Regions from separate parts of the Rhizobium sp. 01T444 genome, predicted to be linked through region 1. Evidence: predicted binding sites of a transcription regulator. Region 1 holds the regulator's gene; each other region holds the start of a gene.
The links. The regulator PhoB, encoded in region 1, activates phosphate uptake and scavenging genes when phosphate is short. The targets are predictions, from matches to a motif close to TGTCATNNANCTGTCAT.
Positions count from the first base shown of each region.

Region 1 (4,180 bases):
GGAGCTATCCTCTTGCGTCGTCGCTTTGAGCGCCGCTGGTAAACGGAGTAGAGATCATGAACATGTTGACGGAAGCTGCAGTTGAGAAGGCGCTGGACCAGAAAATGAGCAACGTCCCGTATAAGATGATCGGACAGGATGTCTCCGTTTATTACGGCGAGAAGCGCGCGCTTTTCGATGTCAATCTGAACGTCCGCGAAAACACCGTGACCGCCCTGATCGGCCCGTCGGGCTGCGGCAAGTCCACCTTCCTGCGGTCGCTGAACCGCATGAACGACACGATCGATGGCTGCCGCGTCACCGGCAAGATCACGCTCGACAGCGACGATATCTACGATCCTGACATCGACGTCGTCGAACTCCGCGCCCGTGTCGGCATGGTGTTCCAGAAGCCGAATCCGTTCCCGAAAACAATCTATGAAAACGTCTCCTACGGACCGCGCATCCACGGCCTCGCCAAATCCAAGGCCGACCTGGACCAGATCGTCGAGACGAGCCTGCAGCGCGCCGGCCTCTGGAATGAGGTCAAGGATCGCGTGCATGAATCCGGCACCGGCCTTTCCGGCGGTCAGCAGCAGCGTCTGTGCATCGCACGCGCCGTTGCCGTCAGCCCGGAAGTCATCCTGATGGACGAGCCCTGCTCGGCGCTCGACCCGATCGCGACTGCCAAGGTCGAAGAGCTGATCCATGAGCTGCGTGAAAACTACACCATCGTCATCGTGACGCATTCCATGCAGCAGGCCGCGCGCGTATCACAGCGTACGGCCATGTTCCACCTCGGCAACCTGGTCGAGGAAAACGACACCGACAAGATGTTCACCAATCCCGACGATCCGCGCACCCAGGACTATATCATGGGCCGGTTCGGCTGATTTTGGCGATGTGAAGCCTTCCCGATTTTCGAGGACAAAGCCCCATGGCATCGACACATATTTTTTCCGCTTACGATGACGATCTGAAATTCCTGTCCCGGCGCATTTCCGAGATGGGTGGTCTTGCCGAACAGATGGTCGGCGAGGCCGTCCGTGCGCTGGTCAACGGCGACACTGCGCTCGCCCAGAAGGTCATTTCCGACGACGTGATCCTTGATCACGCGGAACGCGAAATCAACGACAAGGCGATCGTCACGATCGCCCGTCGCCAGCCGATGGCCTCCGACCTTCGCGAGATCATGGGTTCGATCCGCATCGCCGCCGACCTCGAGCGTGTCGGCGACCTCGGCAAGAACACCGCAAAGCGCGTCATCGCCGTCCAGAGCACCGGCGTTCCGCGCAAGCTCGCCCGCGGTCTCGAGCATCTCTCCGAACTGGCGCTCGTCCAGCTCAAGGAAGTGCTCGACGTCTATACGACGCGTTCTGCGGACAAGGCCAAGTCCATCCGCGAGCGCGACGACGAGATCGACGCGATGTACACCTCGCTGTTCCGCGAACTCCTCACCTACATGATGGAAGATCCGCGCAACATCACGAGCTGCACGCATCTTCTCTTCTGCGCCAAGAACATCGAGCGCATCGGCGATCATGCGACCAACATCGCTGAGACGATCTATTACATGGCAACCGGCGCCCAGCCGGAGGGTGAGCGTCCGAAGGACGACAGCTCCAATACCGTCGGTGCGGTGACGGAGTAATCCGGACCTGCCAATTGCGTGCGCGCCCTGCGCTGGGGCGCGCAAAGGTCGCAGCCAATTCCAAGTTTCTGCATGGTCCGTTGCTTAAATCACCCCCGGTTTAAGGATCATGCATTAGGAGACTGACACGCATGATCCCAAGAGTTGCAGTTGTTGAAGATGAAGAGGCGCTGAGTGTGCTTCTCCGCTACAACCTCGAGGCTGAAGGTTTCGAGGTGGATACGATCCTCCGTGGCGACGAGGCCGAAATCCGGCTTCAGGAGCGCACGCCGGACCTGCTCATCCTTGACTGGATGCTGCCGGGCGTTTCCGGCATCGAACTCTGCCGCCGGCTGCGCATGCGGCCGGAGACCGAGCGCCTGCCGATCATCATGCTGACGGCACGCGGCGAAGAGAGCGAACGCGTTCGCGGTCTCTCGACCGGCGCGGACGACTATGTCGTCAAGCCCTTCTCCACGCCGGAACTCGTTGCCCGCGTCAAGGCGATGCTGCGACGCGCCCGTCCGGAGGTTCTCTCCACCGTTCTGAAGTGTGGTGATATCGAGCTCGATCGCGAAACCCATCGCGTTCATCGCAAGAGCCGCGAAGTGCGCCTCGGCCCGACCGAATTCCGCCTGCTCGAATTCCTGATGTCGTCGCCGGGCAGGGTCTTCTCCCGCTCGCAGCTTCTGGATGGCGTCTGGGGCCACGATATCTACGTGGACGAACGTACCGTCGACGTCCATGTCGGGCGCCTGCGTAAGGCGCTGAACTTCTCCAACATGCAGGATGTCATCCGCACCGTCCGCGGCGCGGGATATTCCATGGAAGCCTGATCCGAGTGATCGGAGGTCCAGACGGGTCGCTCGCTTGCCGGGCGGCCCGTTTGCTTATCTGGTGTCCTTCTGAAGAAACAGCGATGGGTAGGCCCGCCCTGTCCGTCGAGCTTGAAGCGACCTGTCTCGGCGAAGCACAGCTTCTTCTGGAAGCCGACACTAGGCGCCGAAAGCGAACTTCAAGAGGGTTTGCTTTCTACAGACGAATGCGTGCAAGAACTCGATCAAGAGCCTTTTGCAGAGCCACAGCGCCACCGAAATCGCGAAAGTCTTCGAGCACCTGTTCATTCAATCCGCCCTTGGTCGAATGCTCGCCGATGAGTTCATCAAAACTCGCGACAGGTTTCGAACGGGCAGCATGGGCGAGGCCGGAAAACAATTGACGGAGGTAGGCGTCGCCAGCCGTTCTCGAAAGCCCTTGGCTCTGCAGCCAGGTCGACGTCGCGTCCAGGATGCCGAAATAGGTGGCCATCAGGCAGCTCGCCACCGCGAGAAGTTCGAACTCAGGTCTGTTTTCAACCTGGATCGCCGTTCCGAGCGCCGAAAAGAGGGCGTGGGAAACCTCGTCGGGCGGGTAGATCGCAGTCGCGCCCTGAAGATCTGCGATGAACGGAAGTGGAATTGCCAGGCTCAGGCGAACTGGCTGATCGATCCACGCCAGCAGTTGATCCATTGGCGTGGCCGCGACGAAGCTGATGACATGGTGGCCCGGCCGAAATCGGAGCGAGCGGATGACCTCCTCGGCAATTTGCGGCCTCACCGCCACAAATACGAGATCGGATCGGTCGAGAACATCCTGGTTCCCCAAAGCGATCGACACATTCCGGTTTGCCGCCGCAAGGCGGGCGGCGACGCTTGCGCTGCGCGGTGACAGCACGATCGGTGTGTCGCGAAACGCTGTCTTGCCCAATCCGGTGACGACGGCCTCGGTAATCGTGCCCGTCCCGACGAACCCCATTGTCATCCGCTTTGGATCGATCTCCATTGGCACCCCTGACCGACTGTTTGCGCCGTGCTACTCCACGAGAATACCGCATCTGCATCAGAAAATCGCGTTACAGCGCCATGACCACCGTTCCATGCCAGCCTGGGGCTGAAACACATCGGTGGTGTTGGCCACGTAACTTCGCATTGTCAGGCATGGTGAACGACCGGCAGAGATCGGCCTCCGGCAGATAGTCGTGGTCAGGAGCGGTTTTCCAGTCCTCCTGTGCCGGCTAAAAAAATCACCCCTCCGCGCATAGGCGAGGAGGGGTGATGGCACGTTGCGTCTGTTGGAAGATCGCGGGTCAGGCGACCCGGACAGCCTTGCGGCGTTCGCTGACCGGCTGGTAGGCGAGGCGCTGGTGATAGTTGCAATAGGGCGAGGAATCCGGGGAGTCGCAGCCGCAGAAGTAGAAGTCGTCCTTCAGCGGATCGCCGACCGGCCACTTGCAGGTGCGCTCCGTCAGTTCCGTCAGGCCAAGGCGGCGTGAAATCGGCACGACCACATTCTTGGCCGGCACGTATTCCATTTCCTCGACCGTTTCGATCTCGATCTCTTCCTTCAGCATCGTTGCGCCCTGCTGGCGGGTAACGGTGCGGGTGGTGATGCGAGACGCATAGTTCGGGGCGCGCGGAGCCGACGTATTGCGCTTCGTTGCGCGCGCAGCGGTTGCCGTGCCGCCGGCCTTGGCGCGGCCGGGAAGACTGAGCCGGTGAACCTTGCCGATAACAGCGTTTCTACTCACTCCGC
Region 1 covers NZ_JBFTPD010000001.1:295,388-299,567, reverse strand. Annotated here, with positions in the region: gene pstA (phosphate ABC transporter permease PstA) at 1-42, shown strand, start outside; gene pstB (phosphate ABC transporter ATP-binding protein PstB) at 57-872, shown strand; gene phoU (phosphate signaling complex protein PhoU) at 917-1,630, shown strand; gene phoB (phosphate regulon transcriptional regulator PhoB) at 1,762-2,445, shown strand; gene AC1DTN_RS01420 (pyrroline-5-carboxylate reductase) at 2,642-3,403, opposite strand; gene AC1DTN_RS01415 (GcrA family cell cycle regulator) at 3,735-4,180, opposite strand, start outside.

Region 2 (4,180 bases), on a different contig from region 1:
ACATACCCGCTGAGGACTTAGATCACATTTGTTCAAACATATCTAAAATAGCATACCTGATACCTTAAATTTAGGTATATACAATCTTCGAGCCCAATTGCTAGTTTTCGCCGTCAGTCAAAGAACCGTCTGACGGCCTGTGCCTGTACGGATGATGTACGTTTCGCATTAGGAAGAAAAAATATGGAAACCTCTGATTTGGCCGAGCACACCAATGTGGCGGCAGCTTTATTATCGGCCATGGCCAACCCCAAGCGTTTGCTGATCCTCACCAGCCTGGTAAAGGGAGAAGTGCCTGTCGGCGTTCTCGCCACCCAGGTCGGCCTGAGCCAGTCGGCCCTCTCCCAGCATCTGTCGAAATTGCGCGCTCAGAAGCTGGTCAAGACCCGTCGTGATGCACAGACGATCTACTATTCCAGCAACTCCGAGCCGGTCATGAAGATCCTCGCGACGCTGGAGGATATCTACGTGGCTCAGAACCGGAGCAGGTCTGCAGCCTGATGTCAGCGCTGACATGATGTCAGTCTGAGCAGCGTTCCAGGGAAATGCTTCCGCGGGCGCCGCTTAACGATTTTCAGCACGTAAAACCTTTGGGACCGGCAATTCGCAAGAATTGCCGGTCCCGTCTGTGTCAGAACGACAGGTTAGCTGCCCACCACTCCGTTGCTAGCGCGCGTCAGCACGACGAGCGACGGACGCGCCGGCACACCCGGCTTGAAGTCCGGCCAGCTGGTGCCGGCATCTTCCATTGAGGTCGCATCCTCGTTATCGGCCATACGCAATTCACCCGGATGCTGGACCGAGAGGAAGACACTGGAGCCGTCCGAGGTAAAGGTCGGCGAGCAGGTCTCCGAACCGACAGGCGCGATATAAATGAGCTTCGGCAAAGCGCGGCCCGAACCTTCCGTATCCATCACATAGACGGAATCGGCGATGCCCTCAGGCGGCGGACCGTCGGTAGTGACCCAGAGGCGGCCTGCTGGATCCACGGCAAGGTTATCGGGGTCGGTGAACCAGCCGGCCGAGGTGGTCGCCGGGTGGAACATCGCCTGGTCTTCGGGCTTGGCCGGATCACCGCAGAGCACGAAGACGTCCCACTTGAAGCTCTCAGCGGCGTAATCGGGCTTGTCAGGACCGCCTGGCGTTACAAGCTCCAGCAGATGCCCATGCGGGTTGGGGCCACGTGGATTGGCAACGTTGACCTGTTCCTTCTCGTCGTCCCCCTGGCCCTTCGGCAAGCGATCCTCGTTTTCGGTCATGGCCACATAGAGCTTGCCGGTGCCGGGATGCGGGATGAAGCCCTCCGGCCCGTCCATCGGCGTCGCACCAACAAGGTCGGCGGCAGTGCGGGTGGCGAGAACCACGTCTGCCTGCGTCTTGAAGCCGGCTTCCGCCGTCAGCGGGCCTTCGCCGGCAACGAGCGGGATCCAGCGCATCGTGCCGTCGCTTTCGAACTTGGCGACAGACAGCGTGCCGTGATCGAGCAGATCCTTGTTGGCGGCGCGATCGTTGGGGTTCCACGGATCGCGGGTGACGAAGCGGTAGATATATTCGAAATCGTCGTCATCACCCATGAAGACCACGACGCGGCCGTCAGGCGCGACGCAACATTGCGCGCCTTCATGCGTCATGCGGCCGAGCGACGTGCGCTTGACCGGCTTTGCCGTCGGATCGAAGGGATCGATTTCGACGACCCAGTCGAAACGCATCCATTCGTTCGGCTCTTCCTCGAACTTGAAGCGCGGCTCGACGCGGCTGACGGAATAGATGTCGTTCTCATCCTCGTCCCAGCCCTGGCGCTCGACCAGTTCCTGGTTCGGCAACTTGGTATAGTCGCCGGCAAAAACGTCCATCGCGCCTTCTTCGCCTGAGAGCATCGTGCCCCAGGGTGTGATGCCGCCATTGCAGTTCGAGATCGTGCCGAAGACAACCGTGCCGGTCGGATCGGCCTTGGTCTTGAGCCGGTCGTCGCCGGCAGCCGGGCCGGAAATGCCGATCTCCGTGCTCATGTGGATGCGGCGGTTATACTTGCCGTCCTTAGCCACCTGCCACTGATTGCCATCCTTGCGCACTTCGAAAACGGATATGCCGACAGCAGCCATGACGGCGCGGATCTGATCCTCGGTCATCTTCTCGCGGTAATCGTCCGCGGTCAGGCCCGGGAACATCAGAAAGGGCGTCGCATATTCATGGCTGACGACCATCAGGCCGTGATCGGAGCTCTTTTCGCCCCACGGCAGCGGCAGGAACTGCGTGAAGTCATTGTTGTAGCCAAACTGGCGCTCGGCCGCCTTGCCATTCAGCTTGGCGACATCGAATTCCGGGCTGTCGGTAAAGAGAGCGTCGCCCCAGCGAATGAGGATCTGGCGCTCGTAACCATCAGGCCAATGGTCGGCGGTGTCGCGCACGCGCTTCAGTTCGGGGAAAGTAAGGGTCGACTCGGCAGCTTCTGCCCTCGTTGCTTCGAGCGCCGGCGCAAAAGCAGCCGCACCCATGGCGGCGATAAAGCCCTTGAGAACGGTACGGCGACGAACGCCTTCTTCGAGAATGGTGCCGTAGCTCGGCGCAAATGCACGCCGCGGATTGGGACGCGGTCTGGTTTTCTGGCGGTCCGTCATGACTACCTCCGGTAAAAATGGTTGAATTTCAAGGAAATGAATGAAATGCCCTCGGCCATTGCGGCCATCGATTTTTGTAGCAATGCCGGGCGAAGGATTGATGACGCCCGAAGTGTCCGGCAACGGCAGACAGCGGCGCTTCTTCGGCTTGACGCCTTGCCGGGCGCTGATAATTTGACCGGGCAGTAAAAATAAACGGCGCCAAGCCTTGAACGGGAACGGCCTCCCCAACGGCCAGGAGAACAGCATGTCCAACCGCCTGAATGCAACGCCAAACGACCTTCGCGCCTTTTGGATGCCCTTTACCGCAAACCGTCAGTTCAAGAAGGAACCGCGCCTCTTCGTGAGCGCCAAGGATATGTACTACCAGACCCATGACGGGCGTCAGGTTCTGGACGGTACGGCTGGCCTCTGGTGCGTGAATGCCGGACATTGCCGTCCGAAGATCACCGAGGCGATCAGCGAACAGGCCGGCGAACTCGATTACGCCCCGGCCTTTCAGCTCGGCCATCCCAAGGCTTTCGAGCTCGCCAACCGCCTGGTCGACATCGCGCCGGAAGGATTGGACCACGTCCTCTTCACCAATTCCGGCTCTGAATCGGTGGAAACGGCGCTCAAGGTGGCGCTCGCCTATCACCGCGTGAAGGGCAACGGCTCACGCTTCCGCCTGATCGGCCGTGAGCGTGGCTATCACGGCGTCAACTTCGGCGGCATCTCGGTCGGCGGCATCGTCACCAATCGCAAGATGTTCGGCACCCTGCTGACCGGCGTCGACCACATGCCGCACACCCACCTGCCCGGCAAGAACAACTTCACCCGCYGAGAACCCGAGCATGGCGGCGATATCGCCACCGAACTCGAGCGCATCGTCACTCTGCACGATGCATCCACGGTCGCCGCCGTGATCGTCGAACCGGTTGCGGGTTCGACCGGCGTTCTCATTCCGCCGAAGGGCTATCTGCAGAAGCTGCGCGAGATCTGCACCAAGCATGGCATCCTGCTGATCTTCGATGAAGTCATCACCGGCTTCGGCCGTCTGGGCGCTCCCTTCGCTGCTCAGTACTACGATGTGAAGCCCGATATCATCACCACCGCCAAGGGCCTGACCAACGGCGTCATCCCGATGGGCGCTGTCTTCGTGACCTCGGAAATCCATGATGCCTTCATGAATGGCCCCGAGCACATGATCGAGTTCTTCCACGGCTATACCTATTCTGGTAACCCGATCGCCTCGGCCGCAGCTCTTGCAACGCTCGACACCTACAAGGAAGAAGGCCTGCTGACCCGCGCAGCCGAACTCTCCGACTACTGGGCCGATGCGCTGCATTCGCTGAAGGATTGCCCCAATGTCATCGACATCAGAAACACCGGCCTTATCGGCGCCATCGAACTCGACCCGATCGCCGGTGAGCCGACCAAGCGGGCCTTCACGGCCTTCCTCAAGGCTTACGAAAGCGGCCTGCTGATCCGCACGACAGGCGACATCATCGCTCTCTCACCGCCGCTGATCATCGAGAAGAAGCACATCGACGAACTCTTCGGCAAGCTGCGTACGATCCTGC
Region 2 covers NZ_JBFTPD010000002.1:397,386-401,565, reverse strand. Annotated here, with positions in the region: gene AC1DTN_RS04725 (HugZ family pyridoxamine 5'-phosphate oxidase) at 1-68, shown strand, start outside; gene AC1DTN_RS04720 (ArsR/SmtB family transcription factor) at 184-501, shown strand; gene AC1DTN_RS04715 (PhoX family protein) at 645-2,618, opposite strand; gene aptA (omega-aminotransferase AptA) at 2,866-4,180, shown strand, end outside.
Region 2: a site for PhoB is predicted at 2,708-2,724, ahead of AC1DTN_RS04715 (PhoX family protein). Genes of this name have one in related genera too.

Region 3 (4,180 bases), on a different contig from region 1:
GCAGCCGACGTCGATATCGCCCTCCTGCGCAAGCGGGAGATCGGCTTCGTGACGCAGTTCCTGCAGGCCCGTCCGCGCGTGGCGGCCGAAGAACTGGTCGCCGAGCCGCTGCGCCTTGCCGGCCAACCTTACGACGAGGCGATTGAACAGGCGCGCCGTTGGCTTTCCGCCTTCGGCGTCAAGCCGGGGCTCTGGGCGGCCTACCCCTCCACCTTCTCCGGCGGCGAACAGCAGAAGGTCAATCTGGCGCGTGCCCTCATCCTGCCGCAGCGGCTTCTCTTCCTCGACGAGCCGACCGCCTCGCTCGACAAGAATGCGCGCCGCGCACTCGTTGCCCGCCTCGCCGAGCTGAAAGCTGCAGGCGTCGCAATGATCGGCGTCTTTCACCACCCCGACGATATCGCGGATCTCATCGACCGCGAAATCAGCCTTCAAACCCGACAGATCCAGGATGGAGTAGAGAATGTGGCTGAGTGATTTCGAAATCGTGCTGCGCGATAGGGTCATACCGCGCGGTGCCGTGAGGATCGAAGGTGGCATGATCGCCGACATCAGGGAAGAGCCGGTGGCCGAAGCCGATATTTCAGGCGACGGCAGGCTGCTGCTTCCGGGCTTCATCGACATGCACGGCGATATGATCGAGCGCGAGATCGAGCCGCGGCCGAATGTGCGCTTTCCGCTGGAACTCGGCATTTTCGAACTCGACAAGAAGCTTGCCGGCAATGGCATCACCACCGCCTATGCGGCGCTCTCCTTCCATGCCAATAGCAGCTATGGCCACATCCGCTCGGAAGAGCATTCGCGCTCGATCATCCAGACGCTGGTCGAACTCCGGAAGAACGATCTCCTGATCGACCACAGGGTTCACGCACGTTTCGAAATCACCTTCACCCATGCCCGCGCCGTCATCGAAGACCTGCTGCGGGCCGGCGCCCTCGATCTCGTCTCGCTGATGGACCACACGCCGGGCCAGGGCCAGTACCGCGATGTCGAACGCCATATCGAGACGATCGCGCGCAACAACAAGATCAGTCTCGAACAGGCTGCCCAGCGTGTTCAGCAACGCATGGAAAACCGCGCCCAGAACAATGACGCGGTCGACAATCTGCAGGGCATCGCCGCCACCGCGCGCGACCATGGCGTCATCATCGCCTCCCATGATGACGACAGCGTAGAGAAGATCGCAATCGTGGAGGGACTTGGTGCGCGCATCAGCGAGTTTCCTGTGACGATGGCGGCTGCACAGGAGGCCCGCAAGTTCGGGCTGGCAACGGCCATGGGCGCACCGAATGCGCTTCGCGGGCTTTCCTATTCAGGCAATCTTTCTGCCCGTGAGGCCTATGAACGCGGCGTTCTCGACATCCTGGCGAGCGATTACCATCCCTCCGCCATGCTGCCGGCTGCCATCGCACTTGCGGAAGCCGGATCGGGCGGACTGCCGGCTTCTGTGGCGCTGGTCAGCGCCAATCCCGCCAAGGCGCTTGGGCTGACAGATCGCGGCGCGATCGAAGTTGGACTGCGTGCCGATCTCGTCATCGCCGAGCATGGCCGCCTTCCGCGGGTGCGGGCCACTTTCTGCCGGGGCAGGCAGGTCTATTCGGATGGAATTGTCCTGCGATTCCAAAAGGCTGCATAAGAAGCCTCCAGCCGGAAAGCGCCAGGGGCTGCTATTGAACAAAATACATCCGGATTTTCCGGATGTATTACTTGATAAAAACAACGTAACTATCGGCAAATATTGAACAATTACTTAATAAAAGTGTCATACTGAAATGCTATATTTCATTTCATAGACTGGTATTTAAGTACAATTCAGTTTCGTCTCTGGCGCTTCTGGCAAGCGGAGGTCTTCCGGTGCTTGAACTTCATTCCCTCAAGAAGAAATTCGGTCAAACACAGGCGGTCGACGACGTAAATCTGTCGATCTACGCCGGTCAGATGGTCGGCATTATCGGACGCAGCGGCGCCGGCAAATCGACATTGCTCCGGCTGATCAACCGTCTCCTGGACCCGACATCCGGCACGATCATGTTCGAGGGCAAGGATATCACCAAGCTGCGCGGCCGCGAGTTGCGTCTGTGGCGCGCCTCCTGCGCCATGGTATTCCAGCAGTTCAATCTGGTCGAGCGGATGGATGTGCTGACGAACGTTCTGATCGGCCGCGTCGCTGAGCACGGCTTCCTCTCATCCATGCTGCGCCGCTTTACGGATGAAGAGAAGGAAATGGCGATCCGCGCGCTCGATCGGCTCGACCTCGTGCCGCAGGCTCTGCAACGGGCTGGCACGTTGTCAGGCGGCCAGCAGCAACGCGTCGCCATCGCAAAGGCGCTGGTTCAAAACCCGAAGATCATGCTTGCCGACGAGCCGATCGCGTCGCTTGATCCGGCCAATGCGACACGCGTCATGGAGGCGCTGCGCAAGATCAATCGCGAGGATGGCATTACCGTACTCGTCAATCTGCATACGCTCGATACTGCCCGCAACTATTGCGAACGCATTATCGCCATGCGGGCCGGGCGGGTGCGTTTTGACGGCGCGCCGGCAGATCTGACCCAGGAACGGGTCCGCGAAATCTACGGCACGGAGGATTTCGACGCAGAGATCGACGAGGCCGTGACATCCACCTCATTCAACGCCGGTCGAACCGCAAAAGAGAAGGTCTACCAGGCGGTATGAGTTTCGCCCGCGGTTCTGCCAGGCCGCGGGCTTCTTTTTGCAACAGGAGAGTTGGAATGAAAAACGTCCTCATGCTTGCGGCCGTGACGGCCACGCTTGCCCTGTCCAGCCAGGCCCATGCCGACGGTTGGAAAAACCAGTACAAGACGATCCGCCTAGGCGTTCTCTCGGGCGAGAACGAGAAGGACCGCATCGCACGCCGCGTCGGCTTCCAGCAATATCTGGAAAAGGAACTCGGCGTGAAGGTCGAGATCTTCACCGCCGGCAATTATGACGGCGTCATCCAGGCGCTCGCCTCCGACCAGATCGAATTCGCCTTCCTCGGCTCCTCCGCCTATGCGGCCGCCTATACCGAAACCAATGGCGGCGTGGAACCACTGCTCGCGGGCCAGGAACAGGACGGCTCGACCGGCTACTATTCTGTCATCACCGTTCGCTGCGACTCCGGCTACAAGTCGGTCGACGACCTGAAGGGCAAGGTTCTCGCCTTCGCCGATCCGGATTCCACCTCCGGCTACGCCGTGCCTTACTATAACCTCGTCAAGCAGGGCTACGATCCGAAGACCTTTTTCTCGGCCATTCCCTTCTCCGGCGCTCACGAAACCGGCGTCATGGCCGTCGCCAACAAGCAGTTCGATGCTGCCGCGACCTATGTCAACAACGACATCAGCGGCATCCCGCAGCGCATGGAGTCGAAGGGCATGATCCCGAAGGGTGAGGTCTGCCGTATCTGGCAGTCGCCTGAGATCACCAACGGCCCCTTCACCACCCGCACCAACCTGCCCGCCGACATGATCGCTGAGGTCAAGGCAGCGGTAAAGGCAACGCCGGAGAAGGCACCCGATGCCTTCAAGGAAATGAGCGGCGGCGATAACTCCACCTCCAAAGGCTATGTCGAAGTCGATCATCAGCGCTATCAGTGGATCGTCGACATGCGCGACTGGCTGAAGAAGCAGCGCCGTAACGGCTGACATCCCTCATCCACGCCAAGCAACGGGAGCGCCGCGCCCTCCGGCGCTCTGACGACCGGGATCAGACATGACGACAGCATCAGCTTCCATCACGATCCGCCAGTTCGAGGCGGAATATCGCAGTATCCGCAGCCGCGCCAAAACCGTGCAACTCGTTTCGGTCATGCTCATTGCCGCCGCGGTTTTGCTGACGGCCTGGACGGGCGGCTTCTTCGACATGACCGAGGTCAATCTGCCCTCGGGCGAGCGTATCACGACCTGGAAACTATGGGCTTCCCTGCCCCGGCTCGGCGAATATCTCTACAAGACACTGCCGCATTTGCGCCTCGAGACGCTCGGTTCCGATCTCGCCGAATGGTTCTGGCGCTGGCCGGTCTGGCTGGAGCTGCTCGGCGAAACGATCCTGATCGCCTATGTCGCAACGTTTTTCGGTGTCGTCGGCGCCTTTATCCTGAGCTTCCCCGCCGCCCGCAACCTCAGTCCCAACAGCTTTCTGCTGATCGCCTCCCGCCGTTATCTCGAGGTTATCCGCA
Region 3 covers NZ_JBFTPD010000008.1:136,168-140,347, reverse strand. Annotated here, with positions in the region: gene AC1DTN_RS14235 (phosphonate C-P lyase system protein PhnL) at 1-477, shown strand, start outside; gene AC1DTN_RS14230 (alpha-D-ribose 1-methylphosphonate 5-triphosphate diphosphatase) at 464-1,636, shown strand; gene phnC (phosphonate ABC transporter ATP-binding protein) at 1,855-2,676, shown strand; gene phnD (phosphonate ABC transporter substrate-binding protein) at 2,733-3,647, shown strand; gene phnE (phosphonate ABC transporter, permease protein PhnE) at 3,715-4,180, shown strand, end outside.
Region 3: a site for PhoB is predicted at 1,750-1,766, ahead of phnC (phosphonate ABC transporter ATP-binding protein). Genes of this name have one in related genera too.

Region 4 (4,180 bases), on a different contig from region 1:
AAGGGAGCCTGCCATGGCCAGCGACAGGGCCATGCCCATGCGCATGTTGAACGCAAGCGGATCCGCAGGGCTCAGCGTCAGCGCCCGTTCGAACCGCTCCGTCGCGCCAGTCTCGCCCTTGTAGCTTGCAACCCAGCCATAGCGCGCCCATGCCCAGGCATTGTTCGGGTCGAGCGCCAGCGCCCGTTCAAGATAGGCGGCCGCCCGCTCCTGATCGCCGCAATGGCTGAGTGCCCCGCCGACGGCGGTCAGCGCGGTCGGATCATCATCGATGGAGCCCACTGCGGCTTCGACAGATTTTAAAGCCCGCTCCAGATCTCGCTCCGGTTCCTCGGTCCAGATGTAGCCGAGGTGCTGGGCGTAGCACCATGCCAGAAATGCGTGGGCGCGGCCGTAAGCAGGGTCGATCGCGATGGCATCCAGAAGCAGCGGTATTGCCCGCTCGTTCGTCGCCTTGCTCTGGCCCCAGAGATACGGGTAGGCGCGCATGACAAGATCATAGGCGCGCAGGCTGCTGGGCGGCTTGCGCTTCGACAGCTCGGTTTCGGCACTCTGGATGGCCGGATGGATGGCGCCGGTCACCTGAGCCGCGATCCTGTCCTGAAGCTCGAATATGTCTTCGGCCGCGCCCTCATAACGCTCTGACCAGAACTGCATGCGCGTCTCGGTATCGACCAGCTGCACGGATATCCGCAGCCGGTCTCCTCCCCGCCGAACCGTACCCTGGACCACGTAGTTGACGCCGAGTTCCCGTCCGAGGTCACGCACGTCGACGAAACGTCCCTTGTAGGTGAAGGCGGACTGGCGCGCGATGACGAAGAACTCCCGAACGCGCGAGAGCGCCGCGGTGATTTCCTCCACGACCCATCAACGAAATACTCATCGCCCTGACCGCTGAGATTGTCGAAGGGCATGACGACGATCGACGGCTGGTCTCTGCCGAAGCGCGGCGCAGGTGATGGTGATTTTGTTGACCCTGGCTCTTGCCCGGCCTCCCCGCTTTCAGCCGCCTCCTGCAGCCAGTCGACCCGAAAGACGGAAATCGGCCTCGGGATATTCTTCATAGAGCGTTCGCCAAGGCTCGTCAGCGTGAACGGCACCTTGCCATAGAGATGCTCGCGTACCGACCCGGAAATGCATATGCCTGCCGGCGGCGCCATCTCCTGCAGGCGCGCAGCGATATTGACGCCGTCGCCCAGCAGATCGTCACCCGACACAATGACGTCACCCAGATTGACGCCGATACGGAACTCCAGGCGGCGATCCCCGGGGATGTCTTTTGGATTGCTCGAGAGGCGTCGCTGGATTTCGACCGAGCACCTGATAGCCTGAACAGCGCTTGCGAACTCGGCGACAAACCCGTCACCCGCAGTGCCGAAGATGCGGCCATCATGCTCGCCCACTATTTCGGCGATCTGGCTTAGGCACGCGTTGAGAGCACGAACCGTGCCCTCCTCGTCCAGCGCCGTAAGGCGGCTGAAACCGGCAACATCGGCGGAAAGGATGGCTGCGAGCTTTCGATCCACAGCAGTGATTGCTCCGGCGGCGTATCATACCGTTGGATGAATATGCGCGGATTTTGCCAAATTCATAGAGTTTTGTCGCAAAGGGGACCGATGAACAACCACCTTTGGCATGGCGTATCGCGGCGCTCCAACACCTGTGGGCCAGAAGCAGACCGAGCTTTGAGGCGCACTGCCAAACCTGCCCCGATCATCGCGGCGTTCTTGCGTCACATATCCTTCACCGTTCCCGATTAGGCAGACCGAAATCCGGAGACTGCCCATGGACTCGACCACCCAGCCGAACCGCCCCAAGATCGCCGAGACTGTCATCCACCCGACGGCAAGCCTGAGGGATTCCAGCGTCGGCAAATGCTGCGAGATCCTGGAGAATACTTCCCTGCACACGGTCGAACTCGGGGATTATTCCTATCTAGGGCAGCGCTGCATCGTCGGCGATGCATCGATCGGGAAATTCTGCGCCATCGCCGCGGAAGTCAGGATCGGCGCGCCCAATCACCCGATGGACCGCCCGTCGATGCATCGCTTCACCTACTGCCCGGAATATTACTCCGCAGACGCCGCGCGCGATCACTCCTTCTTCGCCGAACGAAAGGCGGACCGCGCCATCATCGGCAATGACGTCTGGATCGGCCATGGCGTCATCGTGCTTCCGGGTGTGACGGTTGGAGACGGCGCCGTGCTCGCGGCAGGCGCGGTGGTGACCAAGGACGTTGCGCCCTATACGATCGTCGGCGGCGTTCCCGCCAGGTTCCTGCGCGAGCGCTTCTCGCGAAACGTTGCGGAAAAACTTGCCGCGATCGCCTGGTGGGACTGGCCATTCGAGACCATCATGGAACGGCTCGCCGATTTTCAGTCCAGCGATATCGAAGCCTTCTGCGAGCGCTGGGCCTAGTTTGAGATTTCATTGAGAGAGACAGGCGGATTATGAGCGACGAGAGACATGAGCATAATGCGGCCTGCCACTGCGGCCGCGTCAAATTCCGGCTCCGGTTGGCGGACGAATTCAATACGATCCGCCGCTGCACCTGCTCCTACTGCCGCATGCGCGGCGCAATCGCCGTCTCGGCTGAGCTTGCGGATATCGAGTTCGTAGAGGGCGAAGACAATCTGACGCTCTATCAATTCAATACCCGCACGGCGAAGCATTATTTCTGCAAGACCTGCGGCATCTATACCCATCACCAGCGCCGCTCGAATCCGAACCAGTTCGGCATCAATGTCGCCTGCATCGAGGGTATCAGCCCCTTCGACTTTCCGGAGGTGCAGGTCATGGACGGCGTCTCCCACCCCTCCGATTCCGGCACCAAGGCAAGGGTCGCCGGCATACTTTGCTTCGAGCCGGCAAAGTGAGATCTTGCCAGGCGAGCGCTCCTGCCCCGGAAGCGGCTCCAGCGGCATACGGCCGCCAAAATGAAACGAGGCCCAGGCATTCGCCGGGCCTCGCTGATTGAGACGGATATGAGCCACGCTCAGCCTGGTGCGGCGTGACACAACCCCGTCAATAATCCCAGAAGATCGGCACCCAGCGAAAGGCTTCGCCGTCGACCGCCACATGGCCGATGGAGGGGAACGGCAGATGCGTGGCCACCAACAGTTCGCCGGTCGCCGCGAGCTCACGCAGAAGCCGGATACGAACGCGGACCGCCTCTTCGGGGTCGTGTTCGAAACCGTTGAACCAGTCGGGATGTTCGAACCCGACCGCAAACACGGCGTCGCCGGCAAACATCAGCTTGTCGCCGCCGGAGGCCACGCGGACCACGCTATGCCCGGGAGTGTGGCCACCGGTGCGAGAGACGACGACACCAGGCGCCACCTCGTATTCCTCATCGAACAGCCGCAGCTGGTTTTGGTACTCCTTGGCGAACCGCTTGGCGGCTGCCCGAAGCGCGTCCGGAAAGCCCGGCGGCATGGAGACGTGGGAGAAATCGGGCGCCTCCCAGAATTTGACCTCGGCGGCGGCCACATGGATGCGCAGGTCCGGACGCAGCCGTTCCTTCACCCCTTCCACGAGCAGCCCGCCAACATGGTCCATGTGCATGTGGGTCAGCACAACGTCGGTCACGGAACCAAGATCGATGCCCGCGGCCTCCAGTCGCTTGATCAACTGCCCGGCCCGCGGCAGGTTCAGGTCCGGGTCGATCCCGAGCCCCGCATCGACGAGGATGGTCTGTGCGCCGCTACGCACCACGACCACGTTCAGCGACCAGTCGAAAGCGTCCGGCGGCAGGAACATGTCGCCCAGCCAGGCGGCACGGACGGCCGGTTCGGCATTGTGTCCCAGCATCGCGGTTGGCAGCGGCAGAACCCCATCGCTGACTACCATCACCTCGATGTCGCCGATATCAAGCGCATAGCGCGACGGAACCAGCTCGCCGGGCTTTGCTCCACCGGGAGCCGAACTGTTCTGCGAGGACATATTTGTCTGTTGCGGACCCGTGCTACGGGCTTTTGTTTCTAACTGCGACATGACGCGCTCCTGTGTTGCGTGGACACCAGCCTGTCACTGTCCATTCGGTAATACGCGGATGTCGCATACCAGCATGGATCCGGCGCTCGAACCTCACGTTTCCAGACGTTTCCGTTTTCGAGCGCTCTTTGGTGGCGGCCCCTAACAACTACAGCCGCCCTCACGCGCCCGTAATCCAAACTTACGT
Region 4 covers NZ_JBFTPD010000022.1:68,263-72,442, reverse strand. Annotated here, with positions in the region: partial or broken gene AC1DTN_RS25580 (adenylate/guanylate cyclase domain-containing protein) at 1-1,526, opposite strand, end outside; gene AC1DTN_RS25575 (DapH/DapD/GlmU-related protein) at 1,786-2,418, shown strand; gene AC1DTN_RS25570 (GFA family protein) at 2,451-2,876, shown strand; gene AC1DTN_RS25565 (MBL fold metallo-hydrolase) at 3,025-3,942, opposite strand.
Region 4: a site for PhoB is predicted at 1,731-1,747, ahead of AC1DTN_RS25575 (DapH/DapD/GlmU-related protein). Genes of this name have one in related genera too.